DNA from 2 places in the Paradevosia tibetensis genome. Region 2 is predicted to be linked to the other one. Evidence: predicted binding sites of a transcription regulator. Region 2 holds the regulator's gene; the other holds the start of a gene.

The links. The regulator PhoB, encoded in region 2, activates phosphate uptake and scavenging genes when phosphate is short. The targets are predictions, from matches to a motif close to TGTCATNNANCTGTCAT.
Region 1: the regulator PhoB is predicted to act here: its motif matches at 1,594-1,610, upstream of FNA67_RS01830 (alpha-D-ribose 1-methylphosphonate 5-triphosphate diphosphatase).

Annotation. Positions count from the first base shown of each region.
Region 1 is NZ_CP041690.1:352,233-359,541, forward strand. Features, by position in the region: gene FNA67_RS01820 (YoaK family protein) at 1-165, opposite strand, end outside; gene FNA67_RS01825 (cell wall hydrolase) at 629-1,468, shown strand; gene FNA67_RS01830 (alpha-D-ribose 1-methylphosphonate 5-triphosphate diphosphatase) at 1,661-2,803, shown strand; gene phnN (phosphonate metabolism protein/1,5-bisphosphokinase (PRPP-forming) PhnN) at 2,800-3,435, shown strand; gene FNA67_RS01840 (LysR family transcriptional regulator) at 3,439-4,584, opposite strand; gene FNA67_RS01845 (aromatic amino acid lyase) at 4,711-6,255, shown strand; gene osmF (glycine betaine ABC transporter substrate-binding protein OsmF) at 6,338-7,249, shown strand.
Region 2 is NZ_CP041690.1:768,197-775,505, reverse strand. Features, by position in the region: gene pstC (phosphate ABC transporter permease subunit PstC) at 1-605, shown strand, start outside; gene pstA (phosphate ABC transporter permease PstA) at 602-1,921, shown strand; gene pstB (phosphate ABC transporter ATP-binding protein PstB) at 1,931-2,737, shown strand; gene phoU (phosphate signaling complex protein PhoU) at 2,748-3,458, shown strand; gene phoB (phosphate regulon transcriptional regulator PhoB) at 3,501-4,202, shown strand; gene FNA67_RS03755 (MurR/RpiR family transcriptional regulator) at 4,253-5,089, opposite strand; gene FNA67_RS03750 (N-formylglutamate amidohydrolase) at 5,197-6,012, shown strand; gene FNA67_RS03745 (amino acid permease) at 6,005-7,309, shown strand, end outside.

The DNA of each region.
Region 1 (7,309 bases), 420 kb from region 2:
CGCCAGGTAGTCCGAGAGCGCCGAGACATTGCCGGTCATGTTGGCCGAGTAATACCCAACGGCATGGAAGCCAGCCGCGTTCACGGCGCCCGCCACCCCCGCCAGGATGGAGGCCAGTCGGACATCGACTTCGACGGTTCGTTCGTCGCCTTCGTGGAGCAGCATCGGTCGTCTTGTGCGCATCGGGGGCGGAATCGCCCGGGCAGGACCTTCCCAATAGCACCCGCGCGGCGCCTCCGGCCAGCCGTCCCGCGTTGCAGCCGGGCACCAGCGGCGCCCAAATCGTTAAAATTGCGACGGGTCTGGTAATTAACCATTTGCCCTGGATGCCATTGGCCGCAACTCCTTCCAGGAATTGAGGTATCAAGCTCTGCGGAGCCCGTTAACCGTGTTTTAAGACGTTAGCGCACATGGTTAAGCAGATGTAAATTCTGGGTTCCCTCCCGGCTTGGCCTCCGCTAGGGTGCCGCCCGGGAACAGACGAAAAATCTGGGGTCGCTAGCCGGGCTTGGCTAACTAGGGCGGCGTCGGGGAAAGACGGGGCGTATTGACGAGAGGCCATCTCGCCACAGCTATTCGCGCGAGTGTTCATGCCGCAGCCATCGCCGCTGCCGCGCTGGTACTCTTTGTGACTGTTAAGGCAACACCTGCCCAGGACACGATTCGGGTCGCCGAAATCGTGCCGGCCGTTACCTCCCACGCTCTGGCGATCGAGCGCCAGAAGCCGGTCATTGCCAGCTTCTCCGGTCCCATTACGCTGCGCGGCTCGATCGACGAGGTCGTGCCGGTCGCCAAGGCCCAGCCCAAGCTGACGCCTGAATTCCTCCAGGCCTATGTAGAACGTCAGAAGGCCCTGCGTTCGTTCAATCACTTTGACGTGGCCCCCGAGGCCAAGCTCACCACCGAGGTGCTGCTCGGCTATATCGCCCGCCAGCAGAACCCGGCGCTCGCCGCCATCGACAAGGCGTCCACGAGCCAGAACACCGTGAGCGACGACGTGCTGGCGGCCTACGCCGCCGAAAAGTTCATGCCCACGGCCAAGAAGGTCAAACTCGCCGATGGCGAGCGCCTCTGCCTCACTCAGGCCATCTATCACGAAGCGCGCGGCGAGAGCGAACAGGGCCAGTGGGCCGTCGCCAACGTCATCATCAACCGCGCCTTCTCCAGCCGTTTCCCCTCGACCATCTGCGGCGTCGTCTTCCAGAACGCCCAGTCGGGCAAGCACCAGTGCCAGTTCTCGTTCGCCTGCGACGGCCGCTCGGACATGGGCACGGAGCGCCGCGCCTGGAAGCGTTCGATGGAAATCGCCGACGCCGCCTTTGCCGAATTCCAGCAGGGTAAGCGTCCGGGCGTTGTTCCCAAGTCGGCCCTCTACTACCACACCACTTCGGTCTCCCCGAACTGGTCGGCGACCTTCAGCCGCGTCGCCGCCATCGGCGCCCACATCTTCTACGCGCCCAACCGGTAAGCCGGGCAGGGCGCCTCGCGCCCGCCTCCCATCCCATCATTATCCGCCGCGTCCCCGCCGCCTGCCTGTACGCCAAGGCGGCGTTCGGCACGCCGATTATGTCGGCCCGGCCGGCTTGCCCCTACTGCCATCGCACTGTCATACTGCCGGGATACGGGCAGTCCCCGACACGATTCATGGTTCCTTTCGAAAATGTCCGCCTCCAGAGAACAGGTCTTCTCCAACGCCCGCCTCGTGCTAGCCGACGAGGAGGTCGGCGGCACCGTTCTCGTGCGTGACGGACTGATCGCCGACATTTCGGAAGGCTCGGCCGCTGGTGAGGATTTCGGCGGCGACTACCTGATTCCCGGCCTCATCGAGCTTCACACCGATCATCTCGAAAACCACTACGCCCCGCGTCCGGGCGTGGTCTGGAACCCTATTGCCGCCGTCCAGGCCCACGATGCCCAGGTCGCTTCCTCCGGCATCACCACCGTGCTCGACGCGCTGCGACTGGGTACCGACGAGCAGACCGATGTCGATCACGCCGATATGCGGCACCTGGCCGATGCCATCGAGCAGGCCATGGCCGACGACCGCCTGCGCGCCGACCATTTCATCCACCTGCGCTGCGAGGTCTCCTCGCCCGATTGCCTGGAAGGCCTCGAGCTCTTCAAGGGCGATCCGCGCGTGCGCCTGGCCTCGCTCATGGACCACGCGCCCGGCCAGCGCCAGTTCGCCAGCCTGGCCGAATACGCCAAGTACTACCAGGGCAAGCTCAAGATGCCCGACGACGTGTTCCGCGCCTTCTGTGAACGCCGCATCGCCGAGTCGCAGGCCAATGCCCCGCGCAATCGCGCCGCCATCGCCGAGATCGCCAAGGAGCGCGGCATCGTGCTCGCCAGCCATGACGACGCTACCGAAGGCCATGTCGCCGAAGCGGTGGAGCAGGGCATCAGCGTCGCCGAATTCCCCACCACGCTGGAGGCCGCCCGCGCCTCCCACGAGGCCGGCCTCGCCGTCCTCATGGGCGCCCCCAATATCGTGCGCAACGGCTCGCACTCGGGCAACGTCTCGGCGCGCGAGCTGGCCGAGGCCGGCTATCTCGATATCCTCTCGTCCGACTACGTGCCCTTCTCGCTGATGCAGGCCGTGTTCTCGCTCAACGACAAGGTCGAGGCCATCAAGCTGCCCGAGGCCATTTCCCTGGTCACCAGCCGCCCGGCCGCCGCTGCCGGGTTCGATGACCGCGGCGAGATCGCCATCGGCAAGCGCGCCGACCTGGTGCGGGTGCGCCTCCACGAGGGCGTGCCGATCGTGCGCGCCGTCTACCGCCAGGGGCAGCGGGTGATATGACGCGCTCCGCCCCGGATAAGTCGCCCACGCGGGAGGACGCCGGGGCGACCGGCGCCTTCATCGCCGTGGTCGGCCCGAGCGGCTCGGGCAAGGATTCGATCATCAACTATGCCCGCGACCATCTCCTGGGCCGGCCCAACTTCGTCTTCCCGCGCCGCATCATCACCCGCCAGGCCGATGCGCGCAGCGAGGATCACGACACCCTTACGATCGAGGCCTTCATCCAGACCAAGGCCCGCGGCGGCTTCGCCCTCGATTGGGAGGCGCATGGCCTGAGCTATGCCTTGCCCGCCAGCATCGATGATGACATCGCCGCCGGGCGCGTGGTCATCGTCAACACCTCCCGCGCCCTGGTGCCGGCCCTCGCCGCCCGCTACCGGCATCTGGTCGTGGTTTCCGTTTCCGCCCACCCCGATATCATCGCCCAGCGCCTCGCCAGCCGCGGCCGGGAGGATGCGGCCACCATCGCCAGGCGCCTCAGCCGCATGCAGGTCGAGGAAAGCCTGCGCTCGGACGCCATCCTCATCGAGAACTCCGGCCCCATCGAAATGGCCGGCCAGCGCTTCGTCCACGTCCTCGAGGACGCCGCCCTCGATATCGAGGACGGCAAGGCCCGGCTCGGCGAGGACTAGCCCCTAGGCCCCGTCCATCAGGGCCAGCATCATCTCGCCCACGCTCCGCCCGCCCCCCGGTGGCCACACCAGCCGCAGCGGCAGCGCGTGCTCTTCCCCCAGCGGCACCCGTCCCAGGTCCCCCCGGATATTGCTCACCGAGGCTTCCGGCAGCACCGAGAGGAACCCGTGATGGAGGATGAGGTTGACGATCACGGGGATCGAGTCGATCTCGATCAGCGTGAGCTTTTCGCGCTGCGCCTCGCCCAGCGTGGCGTCGAGATAGCGCGTCACCGCCTGCCGCAGCCCGCTCTTGGGGCTGGGCACGGCAATCGGCATGCTGGTCAGCAGCGCCCCCAGGTCGCCGGCCGACTCGAGCGCCGCCTGCGTGCCCACCAGCGCCAGCGGCGACCAGTAGATCAGCCTCGCCTCGTATTCGGGCGGCACCGTTTCGACATCGAGCATCGCCGCATCGAATCGCCCGCCCTTGAGCCCGGAGAGCAGTTCCTCCGCCGTCGTGCTCGAAACGAAGAGCGGCTGGCGCGGGCGCGCCTTGAGCCAGCGGGCCGTCAGGTCCGCGAGGAGCCGCGCCAGTTCGCTCTCGTAGCCGAGCGGGATCACCGAGCCGAGCCTTACCGTCGCCGCGCTCTTGCGGAACCGGTCCGTCGCCGCCCGCGACAGGCGCGCCCATACCGCCTCGAGTTCATGAACCAGCGCCAGCACCCGCTCGCCTTCCGCCGTCGGGCGCGAACCGGCGGTGCCCCGTTCGAGCAGGGGCGCGCCGACCACGCCTTCCAGCGCCGCCAGTTGCCGGGTGAGCTGCGGCTGCCCCAGGTCCAGCCGCTGCGCCGCCTTGCGCACGCTGCCCGCCTCGACCACCTCGGCGAACCGCCACAATGCATCCAGGCTCACTGTCCTGCGCCCCGCCTCGGGCAGCATTTCCGTGATGATGGCGGCCGCCTTTTCGATCTCGGGCGCCAGCCGCTGCGCCTCGAGCGTAAGCACCATCCCCGTGCCGGCGCGCTCGGCCAGCGTTACCGATATCTCGGCCTCCAGCCGCGCCATGGCCGCCGCCACGCTGCCCGGCGCCCGTTTGAGGTCGCGCGCCGCTCCGCGTATGCTGCGCGCCGCCAGCACGCGTTGGGCGATGACCAGGGTCGCGCTATCCAATGGGTGCCTCTTTTCTGGCCGCCTGTTTGTGCTGCCCAAACCGGCGGCATCTAGTGTTCAAGATTTGGGATATCCCAGCTCGGACTTTTATCCAATAGCGTGTCCATCAACAGGGAGCCAATTGTCATGACCATCGCCGTAACCCCCGTAACCTTCGACGGAAAGCCGCTGAGCTTTGCGACGATGGCGCGGGTCGGGTCGGGGCTCGCCGTGCCGCTTGCCGACCCCAAGGCGATGGAGCGTGTCGTGGCGGCCCGCGCCGTCATGGAAGAGCGCATCGCCCACGGTGCGCCTGTCTATGGCGCCACCACCGGCGTCGGCGCCATGAAGGATATCGAGTGGTCCCCAGAGGACCTCGAGACCTACAACATGGGCCTGGTGCGCGCTCACCATTTCGGTACCGGCGCCCCGTTCCCCAATTCGGTCGTGCGCAACGCCATGGCCATCCGCGTCAATACCGCGCTCACTGGCCGCGTCGGCTGCTCGCCCGAACTGGTCGACACCTATCTGCGCCTGCTCTCGGCCGATGTCGTTCCGGTCGTCCGCCGCACCGGCTCGATCGGTTGCGCTGATATCGGCCTCATGGGCCAGATCGGCGCCGTGCTCACCGGGGCAGGTGAGGCCATCTACCAGGGGCGGCGCCTATCGGCCGAGGCCGCGCTTGCCGAGGCGGGCCTCAAGCCCGTCCAGTTCGCCCCGCGCGACAGCCTCGCTTCCATCTCCATCAACGCGGTGGGTTATGCCGCCGCGGCCGGGGCCATGCGCGCCGCCGCCAGCGCCATGCGCGTGGCGCTGGCCACTGCCCTGATGACCGGCGGCGCCCTCGGCGCCTCGCGCGAGCCGTGGAAGGCCGTCGCCCATGTCGGCACCGAGCGCGAAGCGCTGATCGGCACCTGGCTGGTCGATGCCGTTGCCGGCTGGGAATGGCCCGTCGCCACCCATGTCCAGGATCCGCTCAGCCTGCGTATGATTCCCCAGGTCTTCGGCACCGCTTTCGAAGCCATGCTGGTCTCGGGTCGCACGATCCTGGCCGCCACCGGCCGCACCGATGACAACCCGGTCGTCGCCGGCGGCGAGGTGCTGACCTCGGGCGGTTCGCTCCCGCTCGATGTCACGGTCTTCCTCCAGACCGCCCAGTTGGCCCTCGCTCACGCCGCGCGAAATTCCTTCAACCGTTGCGTGCTGCTCGGCAACGGCGTGCGCCGCGACCTGCCCATCAACCTGGTGGCGCCCGGCGCCATCGCCACCGGGTTCGGTCCCATCATCAAGCTGGCCGGCGAGCTTTTCGCCCGCGTGCATTCGATGTCGACTCCGATCTCCGCACAGGCCATGGTGGTGGCTGCCGGCATCGAGGACGAGGCGGCTTTCCTGCCCCTGGTCGTCGAGCGATTCGAGCGGCAGGTGCGCGCGTTGCGCCGCATGGCGGCGCTCGAAGCCCTGCTTTCGGCACAGGCCATGGATATTCTCGGCGATCGACCTGCCGGCGTGCCCGGCATGATCTACGAGATCGTTCGCGGCCATGCCGAGTTCTACCGGCTCGACCGTCCCCTCTCCGCGGAGGTCGAGGCCATCGAAAGCGACTTGGGTTCGGACGAGACCATCGGGAAACTTATTTCCCAAGCACCGTTACCCCAGTTGGACGACTTTTTCGCTCTGGGCCCCATTGCATAGCAATCGCGGGCTGGCCGTGCGGGCCGAAAACGTTAGGGTAGGCAACAGCTTGGCACCCGCCAAGAAAACACGGGAGTGCACTATGCGACTGACCACCAAGATTCTCGGCGCCCTCACGGCGCTCGCGCTGACTGCGACTGCGGCCCAGGCCCAGGTCGTCGTCTCTTCCAAGATCGACACCGAAGGCGGTGTTCTGGGCAACATCATCCTGCAGGTCCTGCAGGCCAACCAGATCCCGGTCACCGACAAGATCCAGCTCGGCGCGACTCCCGTCGTGCGCGAAGCCATCACTGCCGGCCAGATCGATATCTACCCGGAATACACCGGCAACGGCGCCTTCTTCTTCAACGAGGCCGACAAGCCCATCTGGAACAACGCCCAGCAGGGTTATGAAGAGGTCAAGAAGCTCGATTACGACGCCAACAAGATCGTCTGGCTCGATCCGGCCCCGGCCAACAACACCTGGGCCATCGCCCTGCGCGACGACGTGGCGGGTCCGAACAACCTCAAGACCCTCACCGATTTCGGCAAGTGGGTCGCCGGTGGCGGCCAGGTCAAGCTCGCCGCGTCCTCCGAGTTCGTGAACTCGCCGGCCGCGCTCCCGGCTTTCCAGACCACCTATGGCTTTACCCTCAAGCCCGATCAGCTGATCACCCTTTCGGGTGGCGACACCGCCGCGACCATCGCCGCCGCCGCCCAGCAGACTTCGGGCGCCAACGCCGCCATGGTCTATGGCACCGATGGCGGCATCGCGCCCTCCAAGCTCACCGTGCTCGAGGACGACAAGGGCGTGCAGCCCGTCTACGAGCCCGCTCCGATCATCCGTGAAGCCGTGCTCCAGCAGTACCCGCAGATCGCGGACCTCTTGAAGCCCGTCTTCGCCAAGCTCGACCTCAAGACCCTTCAGGATCTCAACGGTCGCGTCCAGGTCGGCGGCGAGCCGGCCAGCGCCGTGGCTGCCGACTTCCTCAAGAGCAACGGCCTGATCAAGTAAGGCCGCAAGTTCCCGACGATCCCGGCGGGGAGGGTTTCTCTCCCCGCCCGACCATCCCGC
Region 2 (7,309 bases):
CGCAGGTGCGTTCGATCGTCAAGCCGGTGCTCGAACTGCTCGCCGGTATCCCGACCATCGTCTACGGTATCTTCGCGGTGGTGACCCTCGGGCCCTTCCTGCGCGACCTTTCGGCGGCCCTTGCCGGCGGCACCGCCTTCATCCAGGCGCAGTCGGTCTTCACGGCCGGGTTCGTGATGGGCGTGATGCTCATCCCGCTGGTGTCCTCGCTTTCGGACGACGTGATCACCGCCGTGCCCCGCGCCATGCGCGACGGTTCGCTCGGCCTGGGCGCGACCCGCTCGGAGACCATCAAGCGCGTCATCCTGCCGGCGGCGCTGCCGGGCATCGTGGGCGCACTGCTGCTCACCGCCTCGCGCGCCATCGGCGAGACCATGATCGTGGTGCTGGCGGCGGGCGTTGCCGCGCGGCTCACCATCAATCCCTTCGAGGCCATGACCACCATTACGGTCAAGATCGTCAACCAGCTGACGGGCGACCTCGAGTTCAACTCGCCGCAGACCCTGGTGGCCTTCGCCCTGGGCCTTACCCTCTTCGTGATCACCCTGGGGATGAACGTGTTCGCCCTGTGGATCGTCCGCCGCTATCGGGAGCAGTACGAATGAGCCAAGCTGTCATGGATACGCAGGCTTCCGCCGCAGACGTTCCGGCCCGCCGCGATATCGGCCTCAAGCGCCGCTACGCCGCCGAACAGCGCTTCCGCGCCATGGGTATCGCCGCCATCGCCTTCGGCGTCATATTCCTGGTGATCCTGCTCGGCTCGATCGTCAGCAAGGGCTATACGGCGTTCGTGCAGACGGCCATCACCATTCCGGTGAACTTCTCTGCCGACATCATCGACAAGGGCGACAAGCGCGCCAGCGACCCCAAGGTGCTGGTGACCGCCAACTACCCGCAGGTGGCCCGCCTCTCGCTGGCCGCCGTGCTCGGGGTCGACCCGAGCGACAGCAAGGCGATGAAGCAGGTTTCGGGCATGGTCTCGGATTCGGTGCGCGGGCAGCTGCGCGCCATGGTTCAGGCCGATCCCTCGATCGTGGGCACCACCCAGACGGTGGCGCTGCTGGCCGGGGCCGATATCGACAGCGCCAACAAGGGCCAGATCGACCTCTCCGTGCCCGAGGCCAAGCGCAAGGTTTCCGACCAGCAGATCGCCTGGCTCGAGGAGCTGCGCCAGCACGGCCGGATCTCGACGCCCTTCAACTGGGGCCTGTTCACCTATGGCGCCTCCAGCCGCCCGGAAGCTTCGGGCCTGGGCGTGGCCATGGTCGGCTCGGCCTACATGATGCTGATCGTCCTGATCGTCGCCCTGCCGATCGGGGTTGCCGCCTCGATCTATCTGGAGGAGTTCGCCCCCAAGAACCGGGTGACCGACATCATCGAGATCAACATCAACAACCTGGCCGCCGTCCCCTCGATCGTCTTTGGCCTCCTCGGCCTGGCCGTCTTCATCAACTTCATGGGCATGCCGCGCTCGGCGCCGATCGTGGGCGGGCTCGTGCTCTCACTGATGACGCTGCCGACCATCATCATCGCCACCCGCGCCGCGCTGCGCTCGGTGCCGCCCTCCATCCGCTCGGCGGCGCTGGGCCTGGGCGCTTCGCGCATGCAGATGGTGTTCCACCACGTGCTGCCGCTGGCGATGCCCGGCGTGCTCACGGGCACCATCATCGGCCTCGCCCGCGCCCTGGGCGAAACCGCCCCCCTGCTCCTCATCGGCATGGTGGCGTTCGTGGCGGACTATCCGGCGACCCCGCTGCAGCCGGCGACCGCCCTGCCCGTCCAGATCTACATGTGGTCCAACGAAGCCGAACGCGCCTTCGTGGAACGCACTTCCGGTGGCATTATCGTGCTGCTGGCCTTCCTTGCCGTGATGAACATCACCGCCATCATCCTTCGCAAACGCTTCGAACGCCGCTGGTAGGACCGACAAATGAGTGAAGCTATGACCCTCGACACCGCTCCGGCGCCCGCAAGCACCGTTCCCGTCAAGATCCGCGGCAAGGACGTCTCGGTCTTCTACGGGGAGAAGCAGGCCCTGTTCGACGTCAACCTCGACATCGAGCGTAACCGCGTGACTTCGCTCATCGGCCCGTCCGGTTGCGGCAAGTCGACGTTCCTGCGGTGCCTGAACCGCATGAACGACACCATCGACTCCTGCCGAGTGACCGGCGAGATCCTGCTCGACAGCGACGACATCTATGACCGCAATATCGACGTGGTCGAGCTGCGCGCCCGTGTCGGCATGGTGTTCCAGAAGCCCAATCCCTTCCCCAAGTCCATCTACGAGAACGTGGCCTACGGCCCGCGCATCCATGGGCTGGCCCGCACAAAGGCCGAGATGGATGAAGTGGTCGTCTCCTCGCTGCGCCGCGCGGGCCTGTTCGAGGAGGTCAAGGATCGCCTCGACTCCCCGGGCACCGGGCTTTCGGGCGGGCAGCAGCAGCGCCTGTGCATTGCGCGCGCCATCGCCACCAAGCCCGAAGTGCTGCTGATGGACGAGCCCTGCTCGGCGCTCGACCCGATCGCCACCGCCATCATCGAAGAGCTCATCGACGAGCTGCGCGAGAACTTCACCATCGTGATCGTGACGCACTCGATGCAGCAGGCCGCCCGCGTTTCCCAGAAGACGGCGTTCTTCCACCTCGGCAAGCTGATCGAGGAAGGCGTCACCGAAGAGATCTTCACCAATCCGGTCAACAAGAAGACCCAGGACTACATCACTGGCCGTATCGGCTAAGGAGCCCTAGATGCCCACCCTACAGAGCGAACACATCGTCTCCTCCTACGAGGATGAGCTGACCCAGCTGGCCCGGTCGATTTCCGAGATGGGCGGGGAGGTGGAAGCGGCCGTGCTGAACGCCACCACGGCGCTGCTCAAGCTCGACCATAACCTCGCCCGCCAGACGGTCGCCGCCGACAAGCGCATCGACGAGATGCAGCGCAAGATCGACGAAACCGCGGTTTCCATGATCGCCCGCCGCCAGCCCATGGCCACGGACCTGCGCTCGATCATCACCTCGATCCACGTGGCCAACGACCTCGAGCGCGTCGGCGACATGGCCAAGCAGGTCTCGCGCCGCGCCCTCCAGATCGAAGGCCTGTCGCTCGCGCCCAAGTTCTACAACGGGCTCAAGCACATGACGGACCTGATCCTGGCCCAGCTCAAGGCGGCGCTCGATGCCTATTCGACCCGCAACGGGGCGGCCGCGATTGCCGTGTGCAACCGCGACGACGAGATCGATGCGCTCTACACCTCGATCTTCCGCGAACTGCTCACGTACATGATGGAGGATCCGCGCAACATCACGCAGTGCACGCACCTGCTGTTCTGCGCCAAGAACCTCGAGCGCGTCGGCGACCACGCCACCAACATCGCCGAGGCCGCCTTCTATCTCGACACCGGCCGGTATCTCTCGGGCGACGTCGAAGACCTCCACCGGACCCAGGTTCGCGAGTAATCTCGCGAACCCCCAGCCTTTCCCCCACCCGGAACCGCTGAAATGCCTGCAACGATCATGATCGTCGAAGACGAGGCCGATCTGGCGCTGATGATGCGCTACAACCTCGAGGCGGAAGGATTCACCGTGCTCTCCTCGGCGAGCGGCGATGAAGCCGCCGACCAGATGCGCGAGAAGATCCCCGACCTGATCCTCCTGGACTGGATGCTGCCCGGCCTTTCGGGCATCGAGCTCTGCCGCCGCTGGCGCGCCCGCGAGGAAACCGCCCGCGTGCCGATCATCATGATCACGGCGCGCGGCGAGGAAGAGGAGCGCGTGCGCGGCCTGGCGACGGGCGCGGACGACTACGTCGTCAAGCCGTTCTCCATCCCGGAGCTCCTGGCCCGCATCAACGCGCTGCTGCGCCGGTCGAACCCCCAACTCGTCACCACCGTACTCAAGGCGGGCGACCTGGAGCTGGACCGCACCAGCCACCGCGTGCGCCGCTCCGGCCGCGAGGTGCATCTGGGGCCGACGGAATATCGCCTGCTCGAATACCTGATGCGTCACCCCGGCCGCGTCTATTCGCGCGAGCAACTGCTCGACGGCGTCTGGGGCAACGACGTCTATGTGGACGAGCGAACCGTGGACGTGCATGTCGGACGGCTGCGCAAGGCCATCAATCGCGGCAAGAGCGCCGACCCGATCCGCACGGTACGTGGCGCCGGCTATTCCTTCGACGAGCAGTTCGCGGCGGCGAGCTGAGACTAAAGCGCGCTGGTGGGTCTCTGCCGGCGCGCTTCTTCCCGCCGAGGCTAATTGTGCTCGACCGAGCCCATCCGCTTTTCCGCGCTCGGCCAGGCCAGTTCGGTGGCGCGCGCGATCAAGGCCTCGGTGAGCGCGAAGATGGCGGTGTTGGCATCCCAGGTGCGATCGACCGCGATGCGGCAGGGCAGCACGATCTTGGCGTAGCGCGAGAGCGGGGAAATCCACTCATCGGTGATGAGCACCATGAAGGCGCGACGCGCCGCCAGACTGGCGGCGACCTCGAGCAGGTCGGCGTCGTAGCGGCGGATATCGAAAAGCACCACGGTGTCATCGGCGCGGATATCGAGCAGCTGGTCGTTGCGGGCGGCGGGACGGCCATCGAGGCGGCGCACGCCGGGGCGCACGAGACGCAGATGCGCTTCCATGTAGCTGGCCATGGCATCGGTGAACCGGCCACCCACGATATGGCAGCCCCGCTTGAGATCGGCGAGGCGGGCGCTGGCGGCCTCGAACTCGGAGGTGGGTATGCGCGCCGCAGAGGCGTGCATGTTGGAGGTCACCTGCGAGAAGAAATCGCCCAGGAAGTCGCCGATGGCGGTCTGGTGACGGACGGCGGCGAGGCTGCGCTGCAGGGGCGACTTGGCGCGTTCCTCCAGCTCCTCGCGCAGGCACCGCTGGAAATCGGGATAGGACTTGAACCCGAGCTGAGCGATGAAGCGCAGGACGGTGGCGGCGCTGGCCCCGCTTTGCTGGGCGAACTCGGCGACCGGGGCCAGGCCGATGGTGGGGTAATTGGCGAGCAGCCCGCGCGCGGCGCGCTTCTCGGCGGCGGTGAGCCGGTGGTTGGCTTCGTGGATACGGGCCTCGACGCTCGGACTTTCCACGGTCATCCCCCTCGCAGACGCTGAAACGACAATTTCAATATTGACAGATATCGCCGATACGGAACAACTGTTGCAAACGTTAACCGAACAAAAATCGCGTGTCTCTCATGGATGGGTCGAGACTGCAGCCGGTTCAGGTCAACAACGCCGAAGGGTCCTCCCCCTTCGTGCTGGTCTGCGATCACGCCTCCAACCGCATCCCACCCGAATATGGCGATCTCGGCCTCAAGCCGAGCGAGCGGGTGAGCCATATCGCCTGGGATCCGGGGGCACTTTCGGTGGCGCTGGGGCTACTCGAGGCGCTGGACGCGCCCCTGGTCTATTCGACGGTGAGCCGGCTCATCATCGACGCCAACCGCGACCATGAAGCACCCGATCTCATCCCCGCCATCAGCGAACGCACGACGATACCGGGCAATGCGAAAATCGACCCGCTCGAACGGGCGCACCGGATCGTGGCGTTCCATACCCCGTTCCATCAAGCCATCGGCGCGCTACTGGACCGGCGCAAGGCGGCCGGGCGGGAGACCATCCTGGTGACGGTGCATTCGTTCACACCGGTCTACAAGGACGTGCCGCGGCCATGGCCGATCGGGCTCATCCACGGCACCAACCCTGCTTTCACGGCCGCATTGCGCGATGCGCTCCTCGATGAGGACCGGGCGCTCAACATCGGCTGGAACGAACCCTATGCAGCATTGAACGGAGTGACTTATACGCTCGAACATCACGGGGACGGGCGCGGGCTCGATTCCACCATGATCGAGATCCGAAACGACGAGATTCTCGAACCCGCCGGGGTGGCCTTGTGGTCGAACCGGCTGGCCCGGTGCCTACAGGCCGCGCGAGGGACGTTGGCGGCACGGCAACCGGTTCTGTCACCATCGATCCAGGGGCATCCATCAGGAGGGACAAATGGCTGAGACACCCTTAGTGGGTCGCGGGGGCGTCAAGTACGCCTCGCGCGACAAGTCGTATTTCGAGAAACGCGGGCTGCAGCGTTATGCAGGCGTGTGGTCGCTGTGGGCGCTGGGCGTGGGCGCGGTTATCTCGGGTCACTTTTCGGGCTGGAACTTCGGCTTCGCCACGGGCGGCTGGGGCGGCATGCTGGTGGCCGGCATCATCATCGCCATCATGTATCTGGGGCTGGTCTTCTCGATCGCCGAGATGAGCCCGGCGCTGCCGCATACGGGCGCGGCCTATTCGTTCGCGCGCACCTCGATGGGACCCTGGGGCGGGTTCATCACGGGCCTCTTCGAGAATGTCGAATACGTGCTGACGCCGGCGGTGATCGTGACGTTCATCTCGGCCTATTTCGGCTCCATCACGGGAATCGAGCCGGCCTATTATCCGGTGCTCTGGGTGGTGTTCTACCTCATCTTCCTGGGGCTCAACATCTTCGGGGTGGCGCTCTCCTACCGGGTGACGCTGACGGTGACGCTGATCGCGCTGGCGGGGCTCGTGGTCTTCTGGATCTCGGCTTTCGGGCACATGGACTTCAACCGCTGGGCGCTCAATATCGGGGTGGGCCCGGACGGCGCGGCGGTGGAACTGCCGGAGGGCAACGGCCCCTGGTTCCCGTTCGGCTTCTCGGGTGTGCTGGCGACCCTGCCCTTCGCGGTGTGGCTGTTCCTGGCCATCGAGCAGGTGCCGCTGGCGGCCGAGGAATCGGTCGACCCAAAACGTGACATGCCGCGCGGCATCCTGCTCGGCTTCGCCACGCTGGTGCTTTCCGCCTTCATGATCGTGCTGCTCAACCCCTCGATCGTGGGCGTGGGCTCGTTCGCGCTTTCGTCCTCGCTCGAGCCGGCGCTGTTCGGCTTCCGCCAGATCTACGGCGATGCGGGCGCGACGGCGCTGGGCGTGGTGGCGCTGGTGGGACTCATCGCCTCGTTCCACACCATCCTCTATGCGCAGGGGCGGCAGGTCTATTCGCTCAGCCGCGCCGGATACTTCCCTTCGGCGCTCTCGATCACCCATTCCAAGCACAAGACCCCGCATGTGGCCATGATCACGGGCGCGACGCTGGGGCTGGTGGTGATGCTCGTCATCTGGTTCGCCAATGGCGGGGGCGGCGACGGGGAAACGCAGCTGGGCGACGACATCATCGGCTCGGTGCTGCTCAACATGGCCGTGTTCGGCGCGATGCTGAGCTACATCATGCAGGCGATCAGCTTCATCCTGCTGCGGCGCAACCTGCCCAACATCGCCCGTCCGTTC